Regions from separate parts of the Holdemania massiliensis genome, predicted to be linked through region 2. Evidence: a T-box and tRNA genes for the amino acid it is inferred to sense, from the RefSeq annotation. Region 2 holds a T-box; the other holds one or more tRNA genes.
What was found. A T-box is a leader RNA that pairs with one kind of tRNA and senses whether it is charged. The one in region 2 lies ahead of MCG46_RS09920 (valine--tRNA ligase), so its partner is inferred to be a tRNA-Val.

Region 1 (4,428 bases), 1.0 Mb from region 2:
GATTTCCTCAAGTGAAGGGGAAAGGTCGATGATCAACGTATAGCGGTTGACCCAGCTGCCGTTATAGGCGTAACCGTAGCCTTTATGCACAAAGCCCAGTGATTTCAGCAAGGCCGTGACATCCTCATGATTTTCTCCGCCTTCAATCGGATTGCCTTTGATATCCCGTTCCATTCTGAGTACATTTGGATCGATCCGCAGAAAATCCACTTTGGCATTTTCCGCCAGTTGGATCAAGCCCCGCAGACACTGTTCACTCAGATCAGAATCGCTGTAATCCAGACACGGTCCCCAAGGAACATAAAAGTAATGAATCCCCAGCCGCTTCCGCTCCAGGATCATCGCTGTTCCCTTCAGTTCATCCTGATCATAGAAACCGTAAAAATGCGGCTGATCCTGTTTCTGCAGCTTGGCCCACATCGAGGTCTTCATGTAATGTCCATAAGGATGAATACGGACAAAGCTGTCCAGCTGTGAAGCTGGGATAGGTTTACAGATCATCAACGGGATTCCCTCCTTAACCATTGCCGGCGCCACTCCTTGACCTTTGGCAATAACTTTGTCCAGATCGGATACAGTAGCGGCTTGCAGGCCAGACTGAATTCACCAAGATAGACGTCGATTTTCGGAACAAAGGATGATTTAAAGATAAATAACCCATCGTCCAGTGTGCCTTCCACGCCGCCGAAGTTAAATCGTGTGCAGCCTTGCTCAAAGGCCCATTGAATGCCGCGGAAGCGCAGCGCGTAGGCGGCCAGATAACGGCGGTATTTTTCATTTAAACCGGAATATAACAGCTCACAGGTTGTGCCGTCATGCACTAAAAGCAGAGCGCTGACCAGAATGTCGGAACCATCTTCTTCAGCCTGTTGGCGCAGCTTGGCTTTTTCCTCATCCAGATCCGCAATCTGTTTTTCCAGCTGCTTGCGTTTCTTGTTCGCCTTTTCATCCAGCTCATGAAGATGATCCCGAAGACCCTGCTGCTTTTGATCCACCAGGGCCAGCGCGTGATCACAGTGAAGATGAGCCGCGAGAATACAGGACTGATCGCCAAAGTTTTCCATGATCGTACGGAAATAGTCTTCATTGCGCAGGTGAATATTCTTGCGCCGTTCCGTGTATTCGATCATTTCCGCTAATTCATGAACATGTTCTATGCCCCAGACTTCAATCTGGATGCCCTTGGCAAAACTGTTGTGGATTTTTTCGCGGGTCTTTTTCGGAAAGGCAGTCTCCCAATTTTCCTGATAGGGAAAACAGAGCTGAAAGCGCGGCTGTACGGTTTCGCTCAGCAGCTTTGTATAGCCCGCAAAATGAGCTCTGGCTTTCGCCAGCTGCTGAGGAATCGGACTGCGGGCGTTCCAGGCGGCTTCTTTTTGATCCAGCTCATAGCTGCCAATGATTAGATACGGATCAAATTTACATTCTACGGCTCCTTGTTTTGCACAAAACTTCCGAATGGACGATAAGAAAAATTCCATCTGTTCGAAATTGGTGTAATCCATAATCGGGCCGCGGGGAATATAAGCTAATTTCATGCCCATCGGCAGACTGCGGAACAGAATCATCGCTGCACCGCATAATTCACCATCCTGGCGCATGCCGACATACTTGGCAGACCATTCCTTTTTCACCTGGGCCCAGCCTTCGGTCTGATATATATTATTACAGCTGCTGGAACGGGTGAATTCGTCCAGCTGCTTTCCCGTGATTGACTCACAAAACTGCAGATTCATGATGCGTTCGCCTCCGATATTTCATTATAGCATACCCGACCTTAACTTTCTTTACCCGTTTTGGAATTCCAGCGGGAATTTGAATGAAATTCTGTTGGTTAGAAACCAGAAAACATCCGAAAATTGGCCGCTGCGGGATGTTCGATTTTGGATTTTTTTAGCTAAAAAAGGGTTGCAGTTTTCAGGGATCAATGGTAATATATTAAAGCACCGGACGCTTAGCTCAGTTGGGAGAGCACTTCCTTGACGTGGAAGGGGTCAGGGGTTCGAGTCCCTTAGCGTCCACCATGATGATAAAGATAAACTGCTGATAAGGCAGTTTTTTTGTGTTTATTTTGATCCAATTCAAAAACACAGTGAACGCAGAATGAAGTCTTAAAGCAGCTGTGGCTTCGGATATCTCTCCTGTACGGCTGACATCAGTCTGCAAAAGAAATCCCGTTGTCCTTTATGAAACTGCAGCCGCTCATTTCATATTAAAAATTAGACAAGGAAAGTCAAAAATTCACGGGAAAAGTCAAAAATTCAAAACTTGTGTAAAGTTTATCAATGCTACAATGCAGGTATCAGGGAGGAAATGAAATGAAAAAACTTTACAACCTTGGATTATCCCTACTTTTAGGCTTCGGTTTGACCGCCTGTGCAGGGAATCCGCAGACACAATCACCAGACCCATCCCAACAACCGGAAGCAGAAACAAAGGAAGAAACAACAACGACTGTGGTTGTCGGGGCCGGGGGCGCCGGCATGATGACGGCCATTGAACTGCAAAATAACGGTCAGGAAGTCATTCTGTTGGAGAAGCAAGCAATGCCGGGAGGAGCGACGCTGTTGGCCGCCACGTACTTCGTCGCGGTGGATACAGAAATGCAGAAGGAAGCTGGAATGGGGCTGAGCATCGAAGATTATGTTGCCAAACAGGTTGCTTCCAATCCGGATTTCAATGCCGACCAATTACAGCGCCTGCTGGAAAACAGTCAGGACAGCATCGATTGGCTGAATGAGCGTGGGGCCAATCTGACACGTCCGATGTCCAACTATCAGATCGGCATCGCAGACGGCAGTTCGCTGGGCGTCATGCTGGTCAAGATTCTGAACGCTGAATGTGAAAAAGCCGGTGTTGATCTTCGGACAGAAACACAGGTTACGGAAATTTTAATGGATCAGGGCAAAGCCGTGGGTGTCAAGGCTAAGGGACCGGAAGGTGAAATGATCATTCATGCAGATCACGTTGTCCTTGCTACCGGAGGCTATGCCGCAAATCAGGATCTGGTGAAGGAATATGCTTTTCAATGGGCGGGAACTCCGTTTACCACCGCTGTCGGCAGTACCGGCGACGGTCATCAGCTGGCAAAGGCAGCCGGCGCCAATCTGACAAATATGGATGTGGTGCGGATGAATCCGGCAGTCTATACGGATGAGAACGGAAGCAGCTACAGTTTGAGCGTTGCTCGGGCAGAAGGCGGAATTCTTGTCAATTTGAAGGGGGAACGCTTCTGCAATGATTATTATCCGGATTACACACAGCTGTCCCGCTGGATGATCGAACAGGAAGGCGATTATACCTATATCGTTTTTGATCAGAAGTCTGTTGATACTTCATCCCGACTGGCTGATTTTAAGGACCGCGGTTTCTTCCTGGAAGGCCAAACCCTGGAAGAGTTAGCGGATCAGATGGGCGTACCGGCAGAGAATCTGACGGCAACCGTAGAAAAATACCGTGGTTATTTCGATCAGGGTAAAGATGAAGAATTCGGCCGTACTAACAATATGAACACACGCATTGATCAGGCGCCGTACTATGCTGTAAAAGTAAAGCCGGGCATCCAGGTCACTCTGGGCGGTATCCAGGTGAATGATACACTGCAGGTCATGAATACCGAAGGCCAGCCGATCGAAGGCTTATATGCGCTTGGCGAATGTGCCGATGATGGTCTGTTCGGCGGGGCACCGACCAACATTGACATCACCTTTGGACGTCTGCTTGCTCAGCATTTAATCAATCAGTAAGGCTTGATGGTGTGCTGGAGGACGATAAATTCTGGACCATAAAAAGACAACGAAGAAGTCGGCGGGCGCTGGCTTCTTTCGTGCTTTACAAAACGATTCATTCTGACTGAAGATATGCTATGATGAAGCAGGAGGGATGCTGGATGGAAGTCTACAACAAAGAAATTTTCTGCCGGACGATGATCGTCAATGAAGCCTTGTTTGGTCAGACTGAAAAACAGCTGCGGATGATGATGAATGAAGTGGAAACCGAACTGAACTTTGATTTCCATGACTTTTATCTTTGTTTGACAGGGCTGCCCAAGAAATATTATACGGCTGAGCTGAACATGAACCGTAAGGATTTCGTACGGATTTTTGAAGCGTTTATTCGCCAAATTCATAATCAGGCCAGGCAGGATGAGATTGAAATGATGCATGCCGTCATCAATTATGACGGTTCCAAGCAGATTGCTTTTCTGATTAAAAAGGGCAGTAAAAGCGAAGCGGAGATTCTGGCTTTTGCCGGACGGATTATGGAAATCCTAGAAGCCGAGTATCAGAAGGATGAACGCTATCAACGTTCCTCGTTGGCTAATTTTACCGTACTTTCTCCATGGATTTGCGATTATTCAGCGCTGGCCGCCACGTTTGAAACAGTACGGAAACTGAGCCGAATGGCGTATTTCGATATGCGCCCGGT
Region 2 (4,428 bases):
TCTGATTAAACGTTGGAGTTGACGGTCCCTGATCTCCTGTCTTTCCCTAATGCTTCGCAGCTTTTCATTCACCAATCCTAAAAATCAACAAGGGCCGCAAAACAGAAAACCCGATCTTCAAAAGACCGGGTCATGCGGAAACAGAACTTCACAATTCCATCTCTGCATTATTTTTCAATTTCCTGTAAGCGCGTCTCTACGATTGCCAGCTGCTGCTTATAGGTTTCCAGCTTTTTGCGTTCGGCTTCAACCTTTTCGGCCGGCGCCTTGGCAACAAAGCGTTCATTGGAAAGCATGCCTTCCGCACGCTTGATTTCGGCGTTCAGATGGTCCGCTTCCTTTTTCAGCTTGGCCTTTTCTTCTTCCAGATCAACGACGTCGCTCATCGGAATGCTCAGAGAACCACCCAGGATTGGACGAACAAGCATTTCTCCGTCCAGTTGAGCTTTCCAGCTGGCTTTGCACATCTTTTCATAGATGGAAGCGATCTGAGCATCGACGGCGGCCGGCTGATTCTGCGCGTTTTTGATCGTCATGGCCAGCGGTGCGGACGGCTTCAGATTGTAGTCAACCCGAACCTGACGAATTGTCTTAATAACTGAAATCAGCTGATCGACTTCATAATTATGACTCAAATCCAGACCTTCGATCGATGTCGGCCAAGCCGCCAGGCAGCAGGCTTTTTCCGTGTGCGGCAAGACGCTGTAAATTTCTTCGGTCACAAACGGCATGAACGGATGAAGCAGACGGATAATCGCCCGCAGGCAGACGATCAGCGTCGACTGCGTCGCACGCTTGACGGACGCATCCTCGCTGTTTAAACCGGCCTTGCTCAGTTCGATATACCAGCTGCAGAAATCATCCCAGATAAAACCGTACAGTTCGTTGCCGACCAATGCGAATTCATATTTATCCATGTTGGCCGTTACCGAAGCAACCGTTTCATTTAAACGATTGAGAATCCACGTATCCGTGATCGACAGATGGCTTAAATCAATCTGTTTCAACGTGAAATCTTCCGGCATGTTCATCATGACAAAGCGCGAAGCATTCCAGATTTTATTGATGAAGTTCCAGGAAGCTTCCAGCTTTTCTTCAATGTAGCGCATATCCTGACCCGGTGTGGAATTGGTCGTCAGGAAGAAGCGCAGGCTGTCGACGCCGTGCTTTTCAATGACGTCCATCGGATCGACGCCGTTGCCCAGCGACTTGGACATTTTCCGGCCTTGAGCATCACGGATCAGGCCATGGATCAAGACATCCTTGAATGGTCGGGAATGAGTGAAATACCGTGCCTGAAAGGCCATCCGGGCAACCCAGAAGAAAATGATATCATACCCTGTAACTAAGACGTCGTTAGGATAATAACGATCCAGATCCGGCGTGGCATCCGGCCAGCCCAACGTTGAGAACGGCCACAGCGCACTAGAGAACCAGGTATCCAGGACATCTTCATCCTGCGTCCAGTTTTCGATATCCTGCGGCGCTTCAATTCCAACGTAGATTTCTCTAGTTTCCTTATGGTACCAAGCTGGAATCCGGTGTCCCCACCACAGCTGACGTGAAATACACCAGTCTTCGATGTTCTCCAGCCACTGCGTGAACGTCTTTTCAAAGCGCGGCGGGTAGAAATTGATTTTCTCATCGGCATTCTGCTGATGCTGCAAAACATCTTCCGCCAGCGGCTTCATTCTGACAAACCACTGCTTAGAAAGCATCGGTTCAACGATGACGTCGGTCCGCTCCGAGTAGCCGACCTGATGGATATGCTTCTCAATCTCAATCAAATTGCCTTCCTGACGGATTTTCTCTGTCAGCTGCTTCCGGCATTCAAACCGATCCATCCCCTCAAATTCACCGCAGCGCTCATTCATCGTCGCATCCGGATTCATACAGATAATCCGCGGCAGATGGTGACGTTCCGCGATTGCAAAGTCATTCGGATCATGCGCTGGGGTACATTTCATCGCGCCCGTTCCAAATGCAATATCGATGTAATCATCGCCAATAATCGGCAGTGCTTCGCCGTTGGCCGGATTGACTGCATGCAGGCCGATCAAATGCTTAAATCGTTCATCTTCCGGATGAACAACGACACAGACATCCCCAAACATCGTTTCCGGACGGGTCGTTGCGACCTGGAAGCATTCGCCGGTTTCAACAACCTTGTAATTGAAGGTATACATCGCCCCTTCGGTTTCCTTATGAATGACCTCAATGTTGCTTAACGCTGTCTTGGCTGCCGGATCCCAGTTGATGATCCGCTCGCCTTGATAGATCAGCCCGGCATTGTAATAATCGACGAAAACCTTGGCTACGGCTTTGCTCAGACCTTCATCCAGCGTGAACCGCTCTCGGGTGTAATCCAATGACAAACCCATCTTCGCCCATTGCTGCCGAATATGACCGGCATATTCTTCCTTCCAGTCCCAGGCCCGCTCCAAAAACTTCTCCCGGCCGAGATCATAGCGGGAAACGCCTTCCTTTTTTAACCGCTCGTCAACTTTAGCCTGCGTCGCGATACCGGCATGGTCCATACCCGGAACCCACAGCATGTCCATTCCCTGCATCCGTTGATAACGGGCGATAATGTCCTGCAGCGTTGTATCCCAGGCATGACCTAAATGCAGCTTCCCGGTAACATTGGGCGGCGGGATAACGATACAGAAAGGATCCTTGCTTTGATCTCCGGCTGTAAAATAGCCTTCTTTGATCCAGTTGTCATAGCCCTGCTCAACATCCAAATGGTTATATTTCGGGGCCAGTTCCTTATTCATCAGTGCTTCCTCCTTATTTTAATTTTTTACACGCTGAACAAAAAAAGCGTCCTGCAACAAGGACGCTTTACGCGCGGTACCACCTTACTTCATCTTTTTCAAGATGCGCTTTCACCGGTAACGACGGCTTTCGGATTTTCCTACTTTGCTTTCAGAAAATCAACTTCCGGACGACTTTTCACCAAGCTTCTTCTGACTCCCTTTCACCTTCCGGGAGTTCGCTGATTTCCTAAAGCGGCTACTTCTTCCGTTCAACGTAGATGGTTTTATTATAGACATTGCGCAGGCGCTTGTCAATTCCAATTCCGCGGTTTTCAACACTGAAATGGATCAGGAACATCAAATTATTACGTTTTAACTAAGTTGCCTCTTAAAACCTGAATCACACCTTGTCAGGCTGTGAAAAGAACTGCGGGCATTCGCGCTTAAACATCGCCAAAGCTGTTTCCCAATAGTTTTTCTTCGCCTCAGATTCCATGGTAAAGGTCAGCTTATCCTTCGACCAGTTCTCCTCCAAGGGGCCAAACGTATTCTTTGGCAGATCAAAACCGAACCGCTGCATGACCAATAAAGCAAATTCGCGGAAAGCCCCGCCGAAAGCAGTGATGATGTGATCCTGTTCAACAATCGGCGCAAAACGGAAATTCGCTTTCTGCATAAATGGTAGATCCTCCAGCACTTCCTGATAGAACCCACCGCAGTAAGCCCGGTTTTCCAATAATCCCGCTGCCCCTAACAGCACCGGCGAAACCGAAATCGCAGCGATCAAAATGTCGGATCGATCTTTGAAGCGAGCTAAAAAGTCGAGCTGCCTGCGGTCTTTCAGGACTTCCGGAAATTCTGCGATTCCCGGCAGGATCAGACAATCAATTTCATCAAGATCCAATTCCTCATAACAGATATCCGGCAGCACTGTAAAGCCTTCCTCCGTTTTCACTGGATTGCGATCTGCGGCACAGACAGTCATCGGTTTGCCCAATCCTACCATCCATTCGGTCAGACAGCTGATCTCCTGCATACAGAACGCACGATAGATCATTACCGCGGCTTTCTTCATTTCCCATTTTCCCTTTCCTATTATTAATTTTAATGTAGCACATCCCCAACTGAATCACAAGTTTTCTCCGATTTCTGATTTTGATTCTGATTTAATTCCGTTGTATTGCAGCACAGCGGAATCCAAGAAAGAAGAAAAACCCCTGAGTTGGGGTTGTTGTCCTGATCAATTTTGCTTACAGCGGTAGCTGAACCAGCGTTTTTTCCTCTAATGGCTTATTCTGGTTCACAGCGATCAGCTGCTTTTCATTAACGCCGTAACGCTGAGCAATTGCCGCATAGGTATCGTTGGCCAGCGCCAGCATATAACGGCTGGTCACGATGACATTCTCGGCATCGTCAAAAAGGTCTTCAATCTCAGCCGCTTCTTCTGCCTGGGGTTCGGCTTCCTCAGCCTCTTCTTCAACCTCAGTGTTCTCTAGCATATCCGACACTTCTTCCGCTACGATTTTCTTTTCCTTCACCGCCGGCTTCGGCGCTGTCATCGCTGCGGAAGCAAGCTTTGCTTCCTGATCTGCGTGCTGAACTTCTGTTTGTGCAGGCTGAACCATGGATGCCGGTGCAATTTCCGCATCGGACTCCAAAATCGCCGCAG

Region 1: it has a tRNA-Val gene. The T-box ahead of MCG46_RS09920 (valine--tRNA ligase) is inferred to sense a tRNA for this amino acid. The anticodon was not compared.

What each region holds. Positions count from the first base shown of each region.
Region 1 is NZ_JAKNTK010000001.1:3,168,525-3,172,952, reverse strand. It holds gene MCG46_RS14740 (lipid II:glycine glycyltransferase FemX) at 1-501, opposite strand, end outside; gene MCG46_RS14735 (peptidoglycan bridge formation glycyltransferase FemA/FemB family protein) at 501-1,736, opposite strand; tRNA gene MCG46_RS14730 (tRNA-Val) at 1,949-2,024, shown strand; gene MCG46_RS14725 (FAD-dependent oxidoreductase) at 2,319-3,746, shown strand; gene MCG46_RS14720 (helix-turn-helix transcriptional regulator) at 3,890-4,428, shown strand, end outside.
Region 2 is NZ_JAKNTK010000001.1:2,164,792-2,169,219, forward strand. It holds gene MCG46_RS09920 (valine--tRNA ligase) at 168-2,777, opposite strand; T-box leader at 2,833-3,041, opposite strand; gene MCG46_RS09925 (DJ-1/PfpI family protein) at 3,160-3,834, opposite strand; gene MCG46_RS09930 (LysM peptidoglycan-binding domain-containing protein) at 4,010-4,428, opposite strand, start outside.